DNA from 3 places in the Streptomyces sp. NBC_00878 genome. Region 2 is predicted to be linked to each of the others. Evidence: riboswitches for the same ligand, from Rfam matches in the RefSeq annotation. Region 2 holds a riboswitch; each other region holds the start of a gene.
The links. Region 2 has a riboswitch for cobalamin ahead of OHA11_RS44290 (CbtB-domain containing protein). Riboswitches for the same ligand answer to the same signal wherever they lie in the genome.

Region 1: another riboswitch for cobalamin. It lies ahead of OHA11_RS41310 (ABC transporter substrate-binding protein); the one in region 2 lies ahead of OHA11_RS44290 (CbtB-domain containing protein).
Region 3: another riboswitch for cobalamin. It lies ahead of OHA11_RS36970 (cobalamin biosynthesis protein); the one in region 2 lies ahead of OHA11_RS44290 (CbtB-domain containing protein).

What each region holds. Positions count from the first base shown of each region.
Region 1 is NZ_JAPEOK010000001.1:9,496,285-9,503,893, reverse strand. It holds gene OHA11_RS41320 (ABC transporter ATP-binding protein) at 1-396, opposite strand, end outside; gene OHA11_RS41315 (iron ABC transporter permease) at 404-1,417, opposite strand; gene OHA11_RS41310 (ABC transporter substrate-binding protein) at 1,414-2,457, opposite strand; cobalamin riboswitch at 2,524-2,711, opposite strand; partial or broken gene OHA11_RS41305 (TIGR03767 family metallophosphoesterase) at 3,191-3,877, shown strand; gene OHA11_RS41300 (CoA-binding protein) at 3,983-4,390, shown strand; gene OHA11_RS41295 (helix-turn-helix transcriptional regulator) at 4,861-5,640, shown strand; gene OHA11_RS41290 (LuxR C-terminal-related transcriptional regulator) at 5,605-6,246, opposite strand; gene lanKC (class III lanthionine synthetase LanKC) at 6,464-7,609, shown strand, end outside.
Region 2 is NZ_JAPEOK010000001.1:10,152,728-10,160,336, forward strand. It holds gene OHA11_RS44270 (protein kinase) at 1-111, shown strand, start outside; gene OHA11_RS44275 (protein kinase) at 253-2,484, shown strand; gene OHA11_RS44280 (AbfB domain-containing protein) at 2,519-3,856, opposite strand; gene OHA11_RS44285 (histidine phosphatase family protein) at 4,217-4,870, opposite strand; cobalamin riboswitch at 4,981-5,118, shown strand; gene OHA11_RS44290 (CbtB-domain containing protein) at 5,180-5,404, shown strand; gene OHA11_RS44295 (CbtA family protein) at 5,434-6,204, shown strand; gene OHA11_RS44300 (acyl-CoA dehydrogenase family protein) at 6,391-7,569, shown strand.
Region 3 is NZ_JAPEOK010000001.1:8,520,466-8,528,074, forward strand. It holds gene cobN (cobaltochelatase subunit CobN) at 1-2,310, opposite strand, end outside; gene OHA11_RS36965 (cobyric acid synthase) at 2,307-3,815, opposite strand; gene OHA11_RS36970 (cobalamin biosynthesis protein) at 3,848-4,807, opposite strand; cobalamin riboswitch at 4,904-5,040, opposite strand; gene OHA11_RS36975 (DUF397 domain-containing protein) at 5,353-5,559, shown strand; gene OHA11_RS36980 (hypothetical protein) at 5,832-6,338, opposite strand; gene OHA11_RS36985 (helix-turn-helix transcriptional regulator) at 6,381-7,241, opposite strand; gene OHA11_RS36990 (hypothetical protein) at 7,487-7,609, opposite strand, start outside.

The DNA.
Region 1 (7,609 bases), 660 kb from region 2:
GTCCCGGACGTTCAACTCGACCTGGGTGTCGGCCTGTTGCTCGACCACGGCGATACGGCGGGCGACGTCGCGGCGGCCCAGACCGGCGAGGGGGCGGCCGTCGAGGGTGACCACGCCCGAGGCCGGGGCGAGGACGCCCGCGAGCAGGCGCAGGAGGGTGGACTTGCCGGAGCCGTTCGGGCCGAGCAGACCGACGGTCGTGCCGGGGGCCGGGGCGATACTGACGCCGTCGAGGATGACACGGCCGTCGGCGGTGCGCGTGACGCGGTGGGCGCGGAGGCCGGCTCCCCGTGCGGCTTCCGCGTGCTCCGTACCTTTGGTGTCCTCGCTCTTGATGTACTTGCTCTTGATGTACTTGCTCTTGGTGTCCTCGGTCTCCATGTGCTCCGCCGTCATCCCGTCATCACGTCCTCCGCGTCCGGTACAGCACCAGCACGAACACCGGTACGCCGATCAGCGAGGTCACCACGCCCACGGGAACCTCCTGGGGGTCGAGGACGGTACGGGCCAGCGTGTCCACCCACACCAGGAACACCGCTCCGGCGAGAGCCGTGACCGGTAGCAGCCGGGCGTGCCCGGAGCCCACCAACGCCCTTGCCGCGTGCGGCAGTACGAGGCCGACGAAGCCGATCGCGCCCGCCGAGCTGACCAGCGCGGCCGTCAGCAGCGCGGTGGCACACAGCAGCACGAGCCGCGTACGGGCCACGGAGACCCCGAGTGTCGCGGCGGCGTCCTGGCCGAAGGCGAACGCGTCGAGCGTCCGCGCGTATCCGAGGCAGACCAGCAGCGTGACCGCGAGCACCGTCAGGCAGACCCAGACGTCGGTCCAGCCGACCCCGCTCAGCGATCCGAGCAGCCAGAACAGCACCCCGCGGGTGGTCTCGGCGTCGGCGGCGGTCAGCACGACGAAGGAGGTGAGGGCGGAGAAGAGCTGCATCGCGGCGACCCCGCTCAGCACGACACGGTCCGTCGCCCCGCCCAGCAGGTGGCTGAGCAGCAGGACGAGCCCGAACGACAGCACCGCGCCGAGGAACGCGCCCGCGGAAACCGGTTCCAGGCCCCCGCCGACGCCGAGGACGACCACGAGCACGGCGCCGGTCGAAGCGCCCGAGGACACCCCGAGGACGAACGGGTCGGCGAGCGGGTTGCGCAGCAGGGACTGCATCACCGCACCGCACACGGCGAGTCCGGCCCCGCAGACGGCCGCCAGGAGCGTACGCGGCAGGCGCAGCTCCCAGACGATGCCCTCCCGGATCGGGGTCAACTCCGTGCTGCCCCAGCCGAGATGGGACGCGACCACGGACCAGACGTCGCCGACCCGGATGTCCGCGGGGCCGATGGTGATCGCGACGGCGACGGACACGAGGAGCAGGGCGACGCCTGCCGTGATGAGCAGTCCCAGGCGCGGCCGCGTCACCCGGTGAGCCCGAACTCCCGCAGGGCGGAGGCAACTTGCTCGACGCCTTCGACCGTGCGGATGGTCGGGTTCATCGCCTGCCCGCTGAGCAGGACGTACCGCTTCTTCTTCACGGCGGTCATGTTCTTGGTGACCGGGTCGGACTCCAGGAACTCGATCTTCTTCTTCGCGGACTCGGCGGTCTGCGACTTGCGGGTGAGGTCGCCGATGACGAGTACGTCGGGGTCGCGGTCGGCGACCGTCTCCCAGTTGATCTGGGGCCACTCCTCGTGCGTGTCGTCGAAGACGTTCTTCGCGCCGAGGGTCCGGGTGATGACGCCCGGCGCGCCACAACAGCCCGCCATGTAGGGCGAGTCGGAGTTGGCGAACCAGTACAGGAGGGTGACGTCGGAGGCGTCGATCCCCGAAGTGGCCTTCTTCATCCGCTGCTTGAGGTCGGCGACGAGCTCCTCGCCCCGCTTCTCGACGCCGAACGCCTTGGCCAGGTCGCGCACTTCGCCGTAGACGGCGTCGATGCCGAGGGCCGTCTTCCGTGCGCCGTCGCCGCCCGAGGAGTTGTCCTTGCCGACGCAGTCCGAGGGCGAGACGTAGGCGGGCACGCCGAGCTTCTCGAACTGCTCGCGGGTGGCCACGCCTCCCTTGCCGAGCGTGGACACGAAGGAGGCGGCGACGAAGTCGGGGTCGGCGTCCAGAACGCGTTCGAAGGAGGGGTTGTTGTCGGCGATCCGCCCCACCTTCGCGTTCGCCTTCTCCAGGCCCTTCATCACGGGGTCGGTCCAGGTGGCGGTGCCGGCCATACGGTCGGCGAGGCCGAGCGAGAGCATGATCTCGGTGGTGCCCTGGTTGAGGGAGACGGCCCGCCGGGGCGGGGACTCGACGCGTACGGTGTGGCCGCAGTTGTCGAGGCTGACGGAGTCCCCGGAGTCCCCGGAGTTCCCGGAATCCGTGTCCGACGGCGAGCCTCCCGAACCGCAGCCGGTCAACAGGAGGGCCCCGGACAGGGCGAGGGCAGCAGGGCGGGCAAGACGTGCGATGGGCACGGGAGTTCCTCGGGCGTCGAGGGCTCGAACGCGGAGCCCGGTCGTACGGTGTTCCCCCGTCGGCGCGTGACCGAGGAGGCCGCCAGCAGGTCTTCGGACTCGGGGTCACCCGGACGAGGCGCCTTCCCGGACCGTCATGCCGGTCCAGTGGCCGATGCCCCGCCCGTCACCCTCACCGCTGCGCGTCAGCTCCGGATTTCCACCGGATTCCCTGACCCACGTACATGGGTTCGACTGGCCTCGGCAAGCTATCACGCCGGGTGTGGCGGGCCGGTGGTGCGGCCGGTCGTACGACCTGCCGTACGGGCGGTGGCGCGGGCCGGTGGTGCGGGCCGGGGCACGAGGCGCTACCGGCCGTTCCTCCTGTTCCGGCGGTGTTCACGGCGACGCCACGCCCCTGCCCCTGCGGCCTGAATGAGTAGTTCCGCTCAGTGAGTCTCTCGGAGGCACCGGAGGGCCGCCCCATGACCGGGACCGAAATGGCGGGGACCACATCCACGCCCCCTTCCCCGCCCGCATCCTCGATCAAGCGTCGTCGCTTTCTGCTCGCCTCCGGCGCCGTCGCGGCGGGAGCCGCCGGAGGAACGGCGGCCCTCTTCCCACGGCAGCGCCCGACCCCTCTGTGCAGCCCGCCGCGCAGCCCGCCGCAGGGAGTGCCGCCCCGCAGCCGCCCCTCGCCGGCCGAGCCACCCGACGGCCGACACGACGCGCGGCACCGTTCGCGGCGACCACCCTGGAGACCACGGCCCGCCTCGGCGGTCGCGCGCACGGCACCTACCGACGGCTCGTACCAGGCCCCGGCTGGCCCGTCGTCGTACGAGGAGACCTCGCGTCTCCCGCCGCCGGTCGCCAGGACCGGCGCACACCGCTCGCGTGCTTCGTGCAGTTCACCGACCTGCACGTCACGGACGTACAGAACCCGCTGCGCACCGAGTTCCTGCGGTCGCGCAAGCCTGCCGCGTGGCGGGCCCAGGAGGCGCTGACGGTGGCGGGGGCGGTCGCGCTCGTGGAGCAGGTGAACGCGCTCGGCGGGGGCCCGTACACCGGCCTCGCGCCCTCGTTCGTGATGACGACGGGCGACAACATCGACAACAACTCCGCGATCGAACTTGAGTGGTTCCTCACGCTGATGAGCGGAGGCAGGATCACTCCCAACACCGGGGACCCGACGGCGTACGAAGGTGTCCAGAACTCCGGCCTCCCCCTCTACTGGCATCCGGACGACGCGGCCCTGCGCGACCTGGACAAGCGGCGCGGGCTGCCCCGTATCCCCGGCTTCCTCGACGCCGCGATACGGCCCGTGACCAGCCCGGGACTCGATATCCCGTGGTACTCCACGGTCGGCAACCACGACGACCTGCCCGGCGGCTGTCTGTCGCCCGCGCTGGGTGACTTCGCCGTCGACGCCCGCAAGCTGCTGTGCTCTCCAGTGCTCGCCCGTCGCCGGGCCGGGGAATCACCGCGCCGCGCGCGCTGTTGTCGGGCGCAGCAGCATTCGTACGTACGCATCCCAAGGAGGCCGACCGTGTACGGCGACCCGGCAACGATCCGCAAGATCCTCACCGAGCTCGGAGACACCTGGGCGATCGTCGGCCTGTCGTCGAACGAGCGGCGCGCCGCGTACGGCGTGGCGGACGTCCTCCAGCGCCACGGCAAGCGCATCGTCCCGGTCCACCCGAAGGCCGAGACGGTCCACGGCGAAAAGGGGTACGCCTCGCTGGAGGACATCCCCTTCGAGGTCGATGTCGTCGACGTGTTCGTCAACAGCGACCTCGCCGGCCCGGTGGCCGACGAGGCGGTCGCCATCGGCGCGAAGGCCGTCTGGTACCAGCTGGGCGTCATCGACGAAGCCGCCTACGACCGCGCCCGCGCGGCCGGCCTCGACATGGTCATGGACCGCTGCCCGGCGATCGAACTCAAGTCCCTGCGTTGATTCGGCGAGGTGGACGTCGTTTCCGGCGGTCAGCCGGCCGGCCAGTCAGTCAGGAGTCCGGCCGTCCTCCCACACGGGTGAAACGGGGGCCGCGCGTCGGCGGGAAGCCGTGTTGCCGCGTACCTGCCGTTCCCTACCCCGAGTATCCACCGAAAGGTCGATATCGCGCGCCGAGTCCGCCGGACATGATGTCGGCATGCCGATAGGGGGGCGGCCGAAGGGCCGGACATTCATTCCCCCCTACGACCAGGGGGACATGAACCATGATCCGCATCTTCTTTTCCGTAGAAGATCTCGCACGCGTTCGAATGATCGGGCCAGTTGGCCCGGAGATCGAATCCGCTTTCGCCTTGGAAGGCTGGCGGAAAAACACCGGTGGCTACTTCCGGATATGGCATCGGGCGGCACTAAGCGGAATGCTCAGCCACACCGAATTACAGCGCCTTTTGCAGCATTTCGTGGACTCGGGGATGACGGCCCAAGACGCACTCCGCTTGTCGGCCCCGGAGGTCACCCGCACGCGCCTGGACACCTTGTCGGCTCCGGCCGGGACGCTGTCCGCCCGGGAGTTGGGGACTCTGCTCGACGGATTCGCGAGGCTGGCGGTGGTGCCGTACTGGAATGCCGTCCGCGCCCTCCTCGACCGTGTCACGGACGTCTACCGCCAGATCATGAGCGCATCCGGCGTGGAAGCCCTGCTCCGCAGCCTGCATCCGCGTATCCACTGGCATGCGCCCGTGCTGGAGATCGAGGGCGGCGGCCCCGCGGAGATCGAACTGGGCGGCCGCGGGCTGCTGGTGTCGCCCTCACTCTTCCTGACCGCTCCCGGCACGCCGCTGACCGCCGACCGGCCTCACTCGGACGACGCCGCGTCCATGCTGGTGTTCCCCGTACGGCCCGACCCGCGCAACACCGCCCCGCTCGGCGCCGGTCCGCCTGAGACCCCGATGGCCGGGTCCTCCCAGGACGCACTGGCCATGCTGGTGGGCAGAACGCGGGCAGCCATGCTGAAGGCACTGCTCAGCGGCTGCACGAACGGGGAACTCGCGGGCGAGGTGGGGGTGTCGGCCGCGGCGGTGAGTCAGCACACTTCCGTACTGCGGGCGGCAGGACTGATCGACACCCACCGGAACCGGAACCTCGTCCTGCACACACTGACGCCGCTGGGCCGCAGCCTCATGGACGGCGAGGCGGACTCAGGTGCCCGGGTGCCGTCACTTCACCGCTCGGGACGGCTCCCGCAGACCTGATTGCCAGACCCAGGCGGCGACACCCACGCGATTGCGGACCTTCAGCTTGCGCTGAAGGTTCGCAAGGTGTGTCTTTACCGTCCCCTGGGAGATGAACAGCGCCGCCCCGATGTCGGTGTTGGTCAGCCCTTCCGCGACCAGCCCGGCGACCTCCCGCTCGCGGGGCGTCAGTTCGGCGCCGGGCGTGGACACCACGGGTCCGTCCGGAGTGAGCCGCTTCGGCAGCCGAGTGGTGATCTCCGGGCTGTCGAGGGAGTCGCCGTTCACGGCCGACCGGACCGCCTGCGTGAGCAACGCGGCGTCGGAGTACTTGAGCAGAAACCCGTGGGCGTCGTGCAGCGCGACGTGCGCGTACTCGTCCACGTCGAAGGTCGTCACCACGACGACCCGTACGGAGGGGGCGTCCGGAGCCGGCCCGCGAGGTAACTCGGGGAAGCCCGGACCCGGCATCCTCATACCGCTGAGCAGGACGTCGGGGAGAGTCTCCGACGCGGCCCCGAGGGCGGACTCCTCGTCGGCCGCCTCCGCCACCAGCGTCGCCCCGGCCTGGACTTCGAAAATCAGGCGGAATCCCCGGCGTATGGCGGCTTGGTCATCGGCAATCATGATTCGGATTGTCATGGATTAACGATGCCATGGGGGCCGGCATGGCACCGCATAGAAAACGCCGGGCAAGCCTTCCGTAATTCGACGCTCCCCTTCCGACCGGCTGACTGACTGACCAGGCGACTTCAGGAGCACCTTAAGTTCGTTGTCGGGAAGAGCGGTCGCCGACGAATATTGGTGACGTCAGCACCGCGACTCAGCTTAGGAAGGACGCCGGATGGACCCGCGATATGAGTCGTTCACCATCGCCGATCCGGCATGGTACGAACCTTTGGACTGCGCCGCGGACGCGGATTCCCGGTTTCCGGCTGCCGTTGGTGAGGTGCCGCGGAGCTGGCGGCGCGCTGACCAAGGTGTCTGGGTACTGCTCGCCCCCGAGGACGGTGTCGCCATCCCGGAGCAGGGCTGGAAGGTACACGTCAGTGCGACACCCGCCAACGCGGCGGACACGATCGACACGGTATGGCAGGTGTGCCGCCGCCTCGGACTTCCCTGGAAGTTCCTGCGCAGCCCACTGATGGTCACCGTACTGAACACCAAGTACGCGAACCGGGCCTCGAGCGGCAAGGCGGTCACCGTCTACCCGCGGACCGAGGACGAACTGACGGTGCTGCTCACCGAACTCGACGACGCACTGGGCGGAGCCGAGGGACCGTACGTCCTCTCGGACCTGCGGTGGAACCAGGGCCCGGCATCCGTGCGGTACGGAGCCTTCGTCCCGATGTGGTGTGAGCTGCCGGACGGCACCCTCGTCCCCGCCGTCCGCGACCCCGACGGGCAGCTGGTGCCCGATGTGCGGCGCCCCGTGTTCACGGTGCCGGAGTGGGCCGAGCTTCCCGAAATCGTACGTAAGCGTATGGCCGGGCAGGAAGCGGCGAACGGAACCGGTGCCGCCCTGATCGGCGGCTACCGGATCACCAAGGCACTGCACTTCTCCAACGGCGGCGGTGTGTACCTCGCCCAGGACGAGCAGGGACGCGAGATCGTCCTCAAGGAGGCCAGGCCCCATGCAGGACTCGACGGGACGGGAGCGGACGCGGTCACCCGGCTCGCAGCCGAGTACGAGGTGCTCAGGTCAGTGCGGCAGCTGCCGTTCGTACCCGAGGTCCACGGCTGCTTCACCGTATGGGAGCACCACTACCTCGCCATGGAGTACGTGCCCGGCGAGCCCCTGAGCGCCTGGCTCGGAGCGGAGTTCCCGCTCGTCCGGCATCGGCCGGGGCCGGAGACCAGGGCACGGTTCGCCGCGCTCGCCGTGGAACGCATGCGCCAGGTCGAGGACTGTGTCGGCCAACTGCACGATGCGGGCGTGGCGTTCGGCGATCTTCATCCACGCAACATCATGATCCGGCCGGACGGCACG
Region 2 (7,609 bases):
CGCTGGGCGGTCCCGGTGGACGGCCTGACCACGGAGTCGTACGGGGCGGCGGGCGACGGCCTGATCCACGTGTGCACCGGCACGACGCTGCAGACGTTCCGCGGCCCGTGAGCCAGGCTGGTCCGCGCGAGCATGCACAACGGGAGGAGTACCCGCCCACCGACGACCATCCCCGACGGCGAAGGAAAGGCTCACAGGAGGCCCGCGCATGACGAGCACCCCACTGGTGCCCGCAACAGAAAGGGTCCACCAGTGACCACCGCCCTTCACCCCGAGGACCCCAGGCAGCTGGGTCGGCACCACCTGATCGGTCGGCTCGGTGCCGGAGGCATGGGCCAGGTCTACCTCGCCCGCTCTCCGGGCGGTCGTCTCACCGCCATCAAGACGATTCACGAGCACCTGGCCGCGGACCCCCACTACAGGGAACGGTTCCGCCGCGAGGCCACCGCAGCCCGCAAGGTCACCGGCGTCTACACGGCCGCGGTCCTGGACGCCGACCCCGATGCCCGGCTTCCCTGGCTGGCCACCGTCTTTCTGCCCGGAGTGACTTTGCGCCGCGCCGTCGCCGCGACCGTCCCCCTGCCCGCACCGGCCGTACGCGCCCTCGCCGCCGCCCTCGCCGAGGCGCTGCGCGACATCCACGCGGCCGGCCTCGTCCATCGTGACCTGAAGCCGTCGAACATCCTGCTCACCCGGGATGGCCCCCGCGTCATCGACTTCGGCATCGCCCGCGCCCAGGACGACCGGGCCCTGACGGAGACCGGCGGGATGATCGGCACCCCCGGATACATGTCCCCGGAGCAGATTCTCGACGGCCCGGCGGTGACCGCGGCGACGGACATCTTCGCGCTGGGCGCGGTGCTCGCGTTCGCGGCGACGGGCCGGGACGCGTTCGGGGCGGCCTCCGTGCCCGCGCTGCTCTACCGAATCGTCCACGAGGAGCCCCAACTCGACGACGTACCCGCGGAATCGGGCTTGAAGGACCTGATCGACGCCTGCCTCGACAAGTCCCCCGGCAACCGCCCCGATGCCGCCGCGATACTCCACCGCACTGTCACACCCACCCCGTCGGCCTGGTGGCGTGACGAACCGCTGCGTTCCCTGGTGGCCGACGCCGAGCCGACGCCGCCCCCCGGCCCGGAGCCGATGCCGGCTCCCACCGCCGTCCTGCCGAGCCCGGCCCCCTCCCGGCGGGGCGAGTTGTCCCGCCGCGCCGCTCTCGCAGCCGGCAGCGCCGCCCTCGTCGGCCTGTTCGGCTATGCGGTGGCGCGGGGCGGCGGCGCCGACGCCCAGGACGACGATCCGGACGACTGGAAGGTGACCGGGGGAACGGCCGCCCCCGGCGCGATCCGCTGGCGGCTGAGCGCCGGCGCCGGCCGGGTGGACGCCCTGCTCGCCACGCCGGCCGGGCTCGTCCTGCACGGGCTCGAACGAGCATTCACCAGTACCGGGTCGACCCAACTGCGTACCGCCTCGACGGGCCGTCGGCGCTGGGCGGCGGAGACCTCTGCCGACGTCCCGGACGACTGGGGCGTCACCGACGACGGGCTGCTCCTCGCGGGCGGCATCCGCCTCACCCCCACGGCCATCAGCACCGGCAAGACCCTCCCCGGGGCGGCGGCGCCGGAGTCCACCCAGCAGTGGTATGCGCTCGCCGGCACCGTCATGGTCATCCGTGACACGGACGTGCTGCGCGCCGTCTCGCTCACCTCCGGTACCGAACTGTGGAGCCGCGAACAGCTCACCGAGTGGCGCCGACCCGCCGTCGTCGGCGACGCCCTCCTGCTCACCGACGAGCTCGCCCATCCGACCTGCGTGGACGCGAAGGAGGGCGAAGAGCTGTGGGCCTACCGGGAGTTGGGCGAGGACGACACGGTGACGGCCGTGGGCGCACTGCCGCCGGACCGGTTCGCACTGCTCACCGAGAAGGGCATGCTGCATATCGTCGACGCCCGCAGCGGAGACCGGATGGCCGCCCGCACTCTGAAAACCGGGATCGCGCGTGGTGCCACGGCTCTCGCCCGCACCGGCAGCGCAGGCCTCCTCCTGACCGGCTCCACCCTGCACGGCTTCGGCCTCGACGACGCACGCCTGAACTGGAGCACACCCGCGCTCGGCCTCGATGCCTGCTGGACCCGGCGCCCCGGCGGCGTCCACGTCCCCGTCGTCGCGGGCGGACTGCTGCTGCACTGGAAAGACGGCCGTACGCTCACCGCTCTCGATCCGCGCACCGGCCAATCCCGTGGCCGGACAAAGCAGTTCGAGGACACCGGCCCCGCCCAGTGCCCGCCCGCCGTCGCACCGGACGGCGCCACGGTGTACGCGGCAGCGGGCCGCGCCTGCGCGGCACTACGGACGACCGCGCGGGACCTGACCGAAACACACACCCGCACAGCCCCCGCTCCCGTCACCGCCCTCACGGCCGACACCCGCGGCTGGTATGCCTGCGCAGGCCGCAAGACCGTGATGGCGGTCAACGGATAACCCGTACCAGGTTCAGCCGTCGCTGGACGGAAGGTCAGAAGGGTGTCACCGCCACGAACGAACTGTCCTGGCGGAACAGGTCCGTGCCGTCCGACGGGTCGACGCGGAGTTGGTAGTTGTAGTGGCGCAGGTAGTAGCCGGGGTAGTTGTACGACTCCAGGCGCACGGAACCGCTAGCCGATCCCGTACGGGCGATGAAGGTCGCGTCTCTGGCGAACGTCGACGAGCCGTTGTTCGCGTCGAAGCGGGCCCGGAAGTCCCAGTGCCGCAGGTAGTTGCCGGCCGCGTTGCGGAACGAGTAGCCGTTGCCGTCCGCGAGACCCGCCACGATGGTGAACGTGGACGCCTGCTTCTCCGCGGCCGTGCTGGAACTGGTCAGCACGGGGAGGTTGAGCAGGGCGGACTGCTCCTGCCAGTAGCGGGTGGTGAAGTTGCCGGACCGCAAGAAGCGGGTGACTCCGGTCGGCAGGGTCACGCCGCCGGACACCGTCTCCTTGAGCACGGTGAAGTGGCGTGCCGTACCGGAGATGCCCGGCAGAGTCCTGGGTGCGCTCCAGGTGACGAAGGTGTCGTAACTGTCGCTGTAGTAGTAGCTGCCGTCGCCGTATCCGTCGAAGAAGATCCGCCACGCGCCGTTGTCGAGCTGCACCAGCGCGGTGCCCTCGCGCGTGCCGCCCCAGCCCGCCCAGTTCCCGGTCCTGCTGATCGTGTACGGGCCCGCGAGCGCGGTGCTCGTGGCGTACTCGATGTACTTCGACGTCTCGTTCTTCGTGAGGGCGTGGTACGTCGAGCCGATCTTCACGATGAACGTGTCGATGTGGTTGGCGCCGATGCCGGACAGCGCCACCGGTGAACTCCAGGCGGTGAGCGCGGAGTTGGTGGCCTTGAGCAGATACGGCGTGAAGATCCACTCGTTGCTGGTCACCGAGCAGGACACGATGACGTTCACGCTGCCGTCGCTGTCGACGAACCACTCCGGCGCCCAGGCGCGCGACAGGTTCGCGATGGGGACGGTGTAGTCGTACAGGAACGTCCAGTTGCTGCGGTCCGAACTGCGGGCGAAGCCGATGGTGGTGCTGGTGTCCTGCCAGGTGTGCGTGGTGTAGGTGATGTAGTAGTAGCCGTCGGTGTGCTTGAAAACGCTGGCGTCGCGGATGCGGCCCGCGGGCGGTGTGTACGCGGACGCCTTGAGGAGCCGGAAGTCCGTCGCGTCGTCGGACTGGTAGACGTTCACCGTGCCGTCGTTGCTGTTGAGGAACGGCACGATCGTGTAGCGGGTGGCCGATCCGGGAGGCGGCGCGGCCGCGGAGGCCGTGCCGAACAGGCCGGGCACACCGCCCATGACGAGCGCCGAGGCCGGCAGCGCGGCCATCGCCCGCAGCAGGCTTCGACGTGACGGCGCGAAGGGGTGGACGGCGCCGGTCGCGTCCGGGGAGACGACGGGTCTGTGGGAGTTGTCTGGCGTGATCATGTGCGGCTCTCCTCGTTCGGACTGTGCTGCTGGTGCTGCCGAGCGGAGTCCCAAGTGCGCACGAATTCACTGAGGTTGGGGCGTGCGCACACGCTCTGACGGGTCGACATATCGAACGTAGTTCGGCAAACCGGTCAGAACGTAGAGTGCGGCCGTGAGCACGTCAATAACTTCGACACACTCAGCCCCTTCTTGGCCGAGGCGGGGATGCGGGCTCGGGCGGAGTGGTGCCGTGCCGTCAGGCGGGCGTCCGCCGAGGCCTCACTCGCCGAGCGCCCGTCCGACCCGCACATTCCAGCGCCCGGCCCGCCCGCTGAACTCCGTCACGGTCAACGGCGGCACATCGACGCGCCAGAACGCCGATTCCGGTGCCCCGAGTGCCCGCACCACCCCGGCCCGTACGATCTCCGGCTCGACGACGGCGACGATCCGCACCGAGCCCGCTCCCGAACCCGGTGCTGAGCCCGAAGCCGAGCCTGGGCCCGAGCCGAGGGCCGGATCCGCCGCCGTCTCCAGCCACTTCGCCACTCGCTCGCACAACCCGCTCACCGACTCGCCGCCGTGCGGGGCGGACGACGGGTCCGCCAGCCAGCGCCCCACGGCCTCCGGTTCGTCGGCGCTCACCTCGGCGAGGGTCGCCCCGCGCCAGCGGCCCACGTCCAGGCCGGCCAGTTCCGGCTCGATGACGGCGGCGGCCACGGAGGCGATGGTGTCGGTGTCGAGCCCGAGCGCCGCGGCCGTCTCCCGGCAGCGAACCGTGGGTGAGACCAGAACCCGGTCGGCGGTGGGCAACGAGCCCGCGGCGGCCCCGGCGAGCCGCAGCCCGGCCGCGTCGACGGAACATCCGTCGTCGAAGCGCGCCTCCCGCAACGCCGAGTTCATCGCTGGTGAGATCAACATCACTCGGCTGGTCATCGGCCCGCCCTCGCGTTCCCCACGTGCTCAACACCCCTGTCCGTACCGGGAATTGGGGGCGTGACCAGGACACCGGCGCGCGCTCCGGGGCCCATGCGCCCTTGGCCGCGCCTCCGCTTCGCGGTACCTTCTCGTCGATATTGACGACGGTACGACGGAAGCCGGTGAGAATCCGGCACGGTCGCGCCACTGTAAGCCCCGCACCAGCCGCCTCCCGCCCGGGAGGTGAAGGTCGAGCGAAGTCAGACCCGTGGCCGTCGTCCTGTGCACCACCGAGATGGGACGCGAGTTCCCCCAGGAGGTCCTGCCATGGCGCAGTCCGCCGTCGCTCAGCCGACCGTAACCACCCCCGACGTACCCGCAAAGCTGCCGATCGGCGCCATCGCCCCCTGGGCGGTCTTCCTCGGCATCCTGATGCTGGTGCTGCTGTACTTCGTCGGCGCCGAACAGGGCGCCACCTCCGTGGTCTCCGGCGAAGGCGTGCACGAGTGGGTGCACGACGCCCGCCACCTGCTCGGCTTCCCCTGCCACTGACGGCGACAAAGAACCGACAGGACAACTCAATGAACTCCGTCACCGTCAGAAATCTCCTGGTGCGCGGCATGCTCGCGGGTCTCGCCGCGGGTGTGCTCGCCCTGGTCGTCGCCTACTTCCTGGGCGAACCGCGTGTGGACGAGGCCATCGCCTTCGAGGAAGCCCACGCCCACGGACACGGCGGGGAGGAACTCGTCACCCGTGGGATGCAGTCCACCGGCGGCCTGTCCACCGGCGTCCTCGTCTACGGGGTCGCGTTCGGCGGCATCGCCGCCCTCGCCTACTGCTTCGCCCTCGGCAGGATCGGCCGCTTCGGGCCGCGCGCCAGCGCGCTGCTGCTGGCAGCCGCCGGTCTGGTCGCGGTCTACCTGGTGCCGTTCCTCAAGTACCCGGCGAACCCGCCCGCCGTCGGCGACCCCGACACCCTCAACCAGCGCACCGCGCTGTTCCTCCTCATGATCGTGCTCAGCGTGCTGCTGGCCGTCGCCGCGGTGATCCTCGGCCAACGCCTCGCACCGCGCCTGGGCAACTGGAACGCCACCCTCGCGGCGGGCGCGTTCTTCGTCCTGGTCATCGGCCTGGCGTACGCGTTCCTGCCGTCCTTCAACGAGGCGCCGGAGGGCTTCCCCGCCACCCTGCTGTGGCAGTACCGGCTGGCGACCCTGGCCATCCAGGTGGCCCTGTGGACCGCGTACGGCCTGGTCTTCGGGCTGCTCGCGGAGCGCCTGCTGGCTCCCGAGCCGGCCGGGGCCGACAAGGAGAAGGCGCCCGAGAGCCGGGCAACTCCCGTCGCGCACTGATCCGTCGCGCACTGCCCGTTGGCACGCGAAGGGGCCCCTGGAGAACCATCCCGGGGCCCCTTCGTATGTGTGCGTGCGGCAGGTGCGTACGTCGTCGGCATTCCCTATTTCTGGAACACGTTCTACGGTGTGCGCCGTCAGGTCCGGGTGGCCGAACGCGTGGGTCAGTGGGAGCCAGGAGGCGCCGTGCATCTCGAATACACGCCGGAGCAGCAGCGGTCGCGCACCGAACTGCGCGCCTACTTCGCCGAGTTGGTCCCAAACGACATGCACGCTCGCTATGGCGCCCCGGCGGCGCAGAAGCGCTTCTACCGCGACACCATCCGCCGGCTCGGCCGCGACGGGTGGCTCGGCGTGGGCTGGCCGAAGGAGTACGGCGGACGCGGTCTGACCCCGATGGAACAGTTCATCTTCTTCGACGAGGCCGCCCAGGCCGGCGTACCGCTGCCGCTGATGGCGCTCAACACGGTCGGGCCGACCATCATGCAGTTCGGCACGGACGAGCAGAAGAGGTACTTCCTGCCGAAGATCCTCTCCGGCGAGATCGACTTCGCGATCGGCTACAGCGAGCCCGACGCGGGCACGGACCTGGCCGCCCTGAAGACGAAGGCCGTCAGGGAGGGCGACGAGTACGTCGTGAACGGCCAGAAGATCTGGACGACGAACGGCGACACGGCCGACTGGGTCTGGCTCGCCGTGCGCACCGACCCCGACGCCCCGCCGCACAAGGGCATCACCATGCTCCTCGTGCCGACCTCCGACCCCGGCTACTCCTGCACGATCATCAACACCCTCGCCTCGCACGACACCACCGCGAGCTATTACGAGGACATCCGCGTCCCCGTGTCCCGGCGGGTCGGCGAGGAGAACAAGGGCTGGCGGCTGATCACCAACCAGCTCAACCACGAGCGGGTCACCCTCGCCGCGCACGGCACCATGGCCATCCGCGCCCTGCACGACGTCCAGCGCTGGGCCATGGAGACAAAGCTCGCCGACGGCCGCCGCGTCGTCGACCTGCCCTGGGTGCGCCGCCGCCTCGCCCAGACCCACACGAAGCTCGACGCGATGAAACTCCTCAACTGGCAGATGGTGAACGCCGTCCAGGAGGGCACGCTCACCCCGCAGGACGCCTCCGCTGTCAAGGTGTACGGCTCCGAGGCCCGCCGGGACGCGTACGCCTGGCTCATGGAGGTCGTCGCCGTGCCCGGTGTCCTCAAGGAGGGCTCCGCGGGCGCGGTGCTCCACGGCGAACTGGAGCGCGGCTACCGTTCGGCCGTGATCTTCACCTTCGGCGGCGGCAACAACGAGATCCAGCGGGAGATCATCTCGTGGATCGGCCTGGGCATGCCGCGGGTGCGGCGGTAGCCGGGTGTGACGAGGATTCTTGGTTGGCGAAAAAGAGGGA
Region 3 (7,609 bases), 1.6 Mb from region 2:
GGCGTCCGGGAGTTCGGTGCCCAGGACCTCGCGTACGAGAGCGGGCACGGCCGCGGCGTCCCAGGCGCGCTCCTCCATGCCCTCCGCGAACCTGCGGCACAGCTGCTCAAGGAGGTCGATCGCGTCGGCCGCCGACCGCGAGGGTCCCGAGACCAGGTCGCTCAGTTCGGCCGGCACCTTCAGCGGCGCGCCGGGCTCGCCCAGCAACTCCTTCTCGACCAGGCCGAAATGCTCGGCGAGACAGGCCCGCAGACCCGGCAGCGCGTTTGCTGTCCCGCCCCACACCTGCGAGGCCCGCAGCACGGCCAGTACGAGGTTCACGCGCGGCTCGGCCTCCGGGCCGCCGCCGAGAATGTGCAGGCCGTCGCGGATCTGCACGTCCTTGATCTCGCACAGATAGCCGTCGATGTGCATGACGAACGAGTCGAAGTCGTCGTCGTCCGGCTGGTCGTCCACGTGCAGGTCGTGGTGCAGCTCGGCCGCCTTGACCAGCGTCCAGATCTGGGCCCGCACGGCCGGGGCCTTCGTCGGGTCCAGGTCGGACACGAGCGCGTACTCGTCGAGGAGTTGCTCCAGCTTCGCCAGATCGCCGTACGTGTCCGCGCGCGCCATCGGCGGTACGAGGTGGTCGACGACGGTGGCGTGTCCGCGGCGCTTGGCCTGGGTGCCCTCGCCGGGGTCGTTGACGATGAAGGGGTAGACCAGGGGCAGTTCGCCGAGGACGGCGTCCGGCGCGCAGCCGCCGCTGAGCCCAAGTCCCTTGCCCGGCAGCCATTCCATCGTGCCGTGCTTGCCCATGTGCACGACGGCGTCGGCGCCGAAGCTGTTGTCCAGCCAGCGGTACGCCGCCATGTAGTGGTGCGACGGCGGCATGTCCGGGTCGTGGTAGATCGCGATCGGGTTCTCGCCGAAACCGCGCGGCGGCTGGATCATCACGACGATGTTCCCGAACTGGAGGGAGGCCAGCACGATGTCGTCGCCGTCCACGTACAGGTTGCCCGGCGGCTCGCCCCACGCCTCCAGCATCCCGTTCCGCAGATCCGGGTCGAGCTTGTCGAACCAGGCCCGGTAGTCGGCCAGCGGCACGCGCGCGGGGGCCGAGGCCAGCTGCTCCTCGGTCAGCCACTCGACGTCGTGACCACCGGCCGCGATGAGCCGGTGGATCAACTCGTCGCCGTTGTCCGGGTATTCGGTCAGGGCGTACCCGGCGTCTCGCAACGCGTCGAGGACCCGTACCGCCGAGGCGGGGGTGTCGAGGCCGACCGCGTTGCCGACCCGGGAGTGCTTGGTCGGGTAGGCGGTGAAGACGAGCGCGAGCTTCTTCTCCGCGTTCGGCTTGTGCTTCAACCGGGCGTGGCGCACGGCGATTCCGGCGACCCGCGCGGCCCGCTCGGGGTCGGCCACGTACACCGGCACATCGTCCGGACCCTGCTCCTTGAAGGAGAACGGGACCGTGATGAGGCGCCCGTCGAACTCCGGGATCGCGACCTGCATCGCCGCGTCCATGGGGGACAGGGCGGCATCGGACGCGTCCCAGGCGGCCTTCGACGAGGTCAGGCAAAGTCCTTGCAGGACAGGGATGTTGAGAAGGGTGAGCGCGCCCACGTCCCAGGCCTCTTCGTCGCCGCCCGCGGACGCCTCCGAAGCGTGCGTGCCGCCGGCGGCGAGGACGGTGGTGACCAGCGCGTCCGCCCCGCTGATCAGCTCGTACACGCCCGACTCCGCGCTGCGCAGCGAACCGCAGTACACGGCAAGGGCGTTGGCGCCCCGGGCCTCGATCGCGTCGCACAGCGTGTCCACGAAGGCGGTGTTGCCGCTCAGTTCGTGGGCGCGGTAGAAGAGCACGGCGACGGTCGGACGCTCCGTATCCAGCACGGGGTCGCCGTGGACCCCGTACTCCGGCATCTCCCGCGGCCCCTCGAAGCCCTCGCCCGTCAGCAGCACGGTGTCGGAGAGGAAGCGGGCCAGCTCGGTCAGGTTCTCCGGGCCGCCCTCGACGAGATAGCGCAGCGCCTCCGCGACCACACCGGCGGGCACGGACGACTCGGCCATCAGCTCCGCGTCGGGAACCGTCTCCCCGCCGAGCAGCACGGTCGGGATGCCGGACGCCTTGAGCGCGGCGAGCCCGTCCTCCCAGGCACGCTTGCCGCCCAGCAGCCGTACGACGGCGACGTCCGCGCCCTCGACCAGCGCGGGAAGCTCCTCCACGACATCCACGCGGGTCGGATTGCCGATCCGGTACGCGGCGCCGGAGGCACGGGCCGCCAGCAGATCCGTATCGGCGGTCGACAACAACAACACTGTGCTCATGCGGGTGCTCCCGGTGGAATGAAAGGCAGTCCTGTCGGCGCGCCGGACTCGATGAGCCGCCACAGCGCGTCCGTGTCCGCGTGTTCCTCGATCAGATCGCCGAGCCGGTCCAGCTGCTCCTCGCGCAGCGCCGCGAACGACGTGCCGGCGGCCGGTACGAAGCGACGCCCCGCGGCGGCCGCCACCTCGCGCAGGAAGGCCCGCCGGAAACCGTCCGACTCCAGCGAGCCGTGCCAGTGCGTACCCCAGACCTCGCCGACCCGGCAGCCGTCCAAGAAGGGTTCCCCGCCTGTGACTTGGGCGACCCCGTGGTGGATCTCGTACCCCTCGACGGACTCGCCGAGGGCTTCGCCGACGGGCCGCGTGAGCGTCTTCTCCCGCGCGAACCGCACCCGCACGGGAAGGAGCCCGAGCCCGTCCACCCGCCCGGCGCGCGACTCGACCTCGTCCTCGATGTGCTCGCCGAGGATCTGGAAGCCACCGCAGATACCGAGGACGGGACGCCCCTCCGCGGCCCTCCTGACGAGGGCGTCCGCGAGGCCGCGCTCCCGCAGCCACTCCAGGGCCCGGACGGTGCCCCGGGTGCCGGGTACGACGACGAGGTCGGCGTCGACGAGTTCCTCGGCCCGGTCCACGAACCGCACGACGACGCCCGGTTCGGCGGCCAGCGCGTCCACGTCCGTGAAGTTGGACATCAGGGGAATCGCGCAGACGGCGACCCGCAGGATGTCCTCGCCGACGGGGGAGGAGACCGCCGACTCCCGGACCGGGCCCCTCAGCGAGACCGCCATCCCGTCCTCCTCGTCGATGCCGAGACCGTGCTGGAAGGGCAGCACTCCGTACGTGCGACGCCCGGTGAGGCTCTTGAGCATGTCGAGGCCGGGCTCCAGCAGGGACACGTCCCCGCGGAACTTGTTGACGAGGAACCCGGCGACGAACTCCTGGTCCTCGGGCGAGAGCAGCGCGACGGTCCCGAAGAAGGAGGCGAAGACACCCCCGCGGTCGATGTCGCCGACGACGAGCACGGGCAGCCGCGCGTTGCGCGCGATCCCCATGTTCACGATGTCCGTCCGCCGCAGATTGATCTCGGCGGGACTGCCCGCCCCCTCACAGATCACCGCGTCATACGTGCCCCGCAACTCGGCGAGGCACTCCAGCACGGTCCCCAGGAGCTGTTCCTGCCGCCCGCCGTGATAGCCGCGGGCGCTCATCTCTCCGACGGGCTTGCCCATGAGGACTACTTGACTGCTCCGGTCGCTGCCCGGCTTGAGCAGTACGGGATTCATGAGCGCGGTGGGCTCCACGCGCGCGGCCTGCGCCTGCATGGCCTGCGCCCGCCCGATCTCGGCGCCCTCCCGCGTGACGAACGAATTGAGCGACATGTTCTGCGCCTTGAAGGGCGTGACCTTGACGCCGTGGCGCACCAGCCACCGGCAGATCCCGGCGGTCACGACGCTCTTGCCCGCGTCGGAGGTGGTCCCGGCGACGAGCAGCCCGCCACCCATGCCCCCGCTCATTCCCCCACTCGTTCCCCCGCTCATGACGTACGCCCCTTCGTGCGAAGGCTGTTGACGAGGAGCCGCCCGGCGACACTCACGCCGAGCGCGAGCCGGCTCACGCGCCGCGAGAGCCGTACGGCCCGCTCGATGTCCCCGACCTCCACGGCCCGCCCGCCACCATTGAGTACAGGCCGGTGCTCGACCCTTCCCGCATACGAGAGCATCCCGCCCAGCCGCACGCCGAGCGCCCCCGCGAACGAGGCCTCGACGGGCCCGGCGTTGGGGCTCGGATGCCTGGCGGCGTCGGCACGCCAGGCGCGTACCGCCCCGCGCGGATCGCTTCCCGCGACGGCCGCGAGGACGGCGGTGAGCCGCGCCCCCGGCCACCCCGCGACATCGTCGAGCCGCGCGGAGGCCCACCCGTACCGCCGGTACCGGGCGGACTTGTGCCCGACCATGGCATCGAGCGTGTTCACGGCACGGAACCCGACGAGCCCCGGCACACCGGCCGCGGCACCCCACACGAGGGCGCCCACGACGGCGTCGGAGGTGTTCTCGGCGACGGACTCGACGACGGCGCGGGCGATCCCGTCGGCGTCCAGCGCCTGCGGATCCCGCCCGCAGAGGTGCGGCAGCCGCTCGCGGGCCACCTCCATGTCCCCGGCGGCGAGCGCCCCGCCGATGGCCCGGGCCTCCCGCCCGAGCGAGGTCCCGCCGACAACGGACCAGGTGGCGGCGGCGGTCAGGGCGACGGAGGCGACACGAGAGGCCCGCACGGAACGGCCGGCGAGCGCGGCGAGCGAGGTGGCAGAGCCCACACAGACAGCGGTGTGCAGCGCGCCCCACCCCCGGTGGTCCCGCCACAGCACCCGCTCCATGGCTCCCGCGGCGCGTCCGAACGCGGCGACCGGATGCCCCCGGCGCGGATCGCCGAGCAGCAGATCACCGAGGAGGCCGGCGGCGGCGCCGTACGCGAAGACGCGATCGGCGTCACGCATCGGTTAGCCGACCGTCAGGTCGGGCACAACCGTCGCTCGACAGGCACTTGGGCAGCCGCGCATGGCGATATGTCCTCACTCAGGGTGTCCACGCCCTGGTTCGACGAGACCGACGGCGAGAGTTCCTGGCTCCCGGGGCATCGACTCCCCGGTAACAGTGGCGGGACCGCGCCGGATTCGCACCGGCTTCCTCTCCTGCCGCCGTACATGGCTCCGGCAGTCCACCACGCCCACGAACACCCGTCAACTTGCTGTTGACCTGCGGCGCTGTGGTGTGCTGAGCCCCACACCGCTGAAATTTCGTCAGCTACTCGATTCGGCGGTTTCTGGGCTCTTTCACGACGGTCAAGGTGGGAACACTGGAGGGAACGACAGTACGAACACTGAGAGCGCCGACGAGCGGCATTGGGCACTTCGGGCGGGGAGACGAACCTGGTGTGGCCGAGCCTCCGCTGCCCTCGGCAGCGGCTGGACACGGCGCTCGGGGTCGTCGCGGTGAGGACGCGGTGTCGGTGCGCTGACTTGTGGGGCTGGAGGAGGTCGGTGTGATCGACAGGGACCTGTCGGAACGGGTGTGGACCAGGAGCAGTTATTCCCAGGGCAACCAGGAATGCGTGGAGATGGCTGTGGAGTCGCTCCACGTGCTGATACGTGACTCGAACTGGCGCCGGGGGAGCAAGCTCGCCTTCCGCCGCGCGGCATGGTGTGGTTTTCTGGCGGGGCTGGTGTACCCGGGCACGGACGGCTCTTGACGATTCGTCCGGAGGGACGGGAGGTACGCATATGGGAGAGCGAGCCAAGCCATCCACCTCAGCGCACATGGGGAAGCCAGGTACTGGGGGAGCCAGACTGGCGGCGGCTGCTCCACTGACACTGTTCTGCTCCGTGACGGGGGCGCTGGCCGTCGGCCTGGGGGCTCTCGCGGCACTGCTGGTGCCGGGCGGTGCCGCGCGCGGTCTGGTCTGGCTGGTGGTGACCTCCGTCATCGCGGTGGGTGCCGGTCTGTGGTGGGGGCTCACTCCGGTCACGGAGCGGATCCGGGTTCTGAACCGCGTTCTGGCGGCGGCTCAGTTCGAGAGGGCGCCGAACCGCTGACAGGAGTCACCCGCGAATTTTCGGAGCGCAGGCGCAGCGTCCTGCCGAGCCCGGCACCGAGCGCCGTGACCAGGGCGGCGCCGATGGCTCCCAGCACCGCCGTGGTGAGCGGCGTCGCGGCCCCGAACGGGACACTGGCGGCGACCCTGCTGGCCATGGTGACGCTGAACAGCAGGACGCTGCCGCATGCCGTGCCGAGCAGCAGCCGGACGGAGAGCAGGCGTATCTCACCGTCCACCCGGGCGCTCTCCACCCGGATCAGCGCCTCCGTCCACTCGGGCCGCTGCATGGCGTACGACTTCAGGGTGCTGTCGTCGAGGGGGACGGGCCCTTCCTGATCCGTGGACTCGGCGGGCGCTCTCGACGCGTCGCCGCCCGGAACGGTGCTGGCCGCGCGTAACGCCCGCCACCACGCTCGTGTTCCGAAGACCGCCATGGGCCCTCCCCCGATTCCCGCCCGGGCCGTCCCGTCCCGGGGTCAGATGTTGACCAGACTCTCCTTGACCGTGTCGATCAGCTCGATCATCCGGTCACCTTGGTACGCGATGGTGCTGATGTCCTCGAAGCACTCCCGGTAGCGGGCCGTGAGACCGAGGTCGTCACGGTTCGACAGACCGCCGCCGGGGCCTTCCCGGAACAGTAGGTCGTCGTCGTCCTTGAACCCGAGCACGATGAACGACGTGAGGGTGCCGTAGTGCGCCCCGGCAGAGAAAGGCAGGAGCTGGATGGTGACCCTGGGGTGTTCCGCCATCGTCTTGATGTGCTCCAACTGCCGCCGCATCACCGCTGGTCCGCCGATCTGACGTCTGACGGCCGCCTCGTCCAGGACGATATTCACGAGGGGACCGTCCTCACCGTCGAAGAACCGCTCCTGCCTGCTGATGCGGAGTTCCACCTGCTGACGCGTGCGTGACTCCGAGGTCGTGCCGGGCGTGAGCAGTGCGGTGGCGTAGTCCTCGGTCTGGAGGAGTCCGGGAAGGACGATGGGGTTGTACATGAGGATGGTGTTCGCGGCCCCCTCGTAGCCCAGGTACTGCGCGTACTGGACCGACACGACGTCGCTGTACGGGGCCCACCAGGACTGGCCCTTCGAACCCCGGGCCGCATCCTCCAGATCTTTGACATGATCGGCGTCCGTGACGTCGTACAGCTGGAGCAGCGCGCGAAGGTCCGTGACGCCCAGGCCGACGGTCCCCGCCTCGATCCTGAGCAATTTGGAGAGCGACCATTCCAAGCCATTCACGGCGTCCCGCTGGGTGAGTCCAGCCTGTTCGCGGGCTTTGCGCAGCTCGATTCGCAGCCTGCGTCGGTTCAGGCTCGGATCGATGTCCCTGGCCATGGTGCTCCCTGCCACATGTCGTCGTTGACTAGTCAGGCCGCCACCGTCGAAAAGTTAACTCCCAAATAGAATAGGCGAGTTGGACGTCGGCGACCAGCGGTCGTCAGTATGACATGTGTCTTTCCGGTGCGGTCGCAGTGGCGCCTCGAATGCCAAGAAACCCCCCGTAAGCATCACAAAAAGCTCGCGGGGGGTTGATGTGGAGTTATTCGTGTCGCGTCGAGGGAAAGGCGGGATTTCCCGCCTCAGGCCACGATCAGGAAAATTCCATACGCCACGGCCGCCGCGCACAGCGCGAAGCATGCGTACGCACCCGTCGTCGTGAGCACGGCCGACCCTCCCCTTGTTGACGCTTCCTCCCGCTTGGA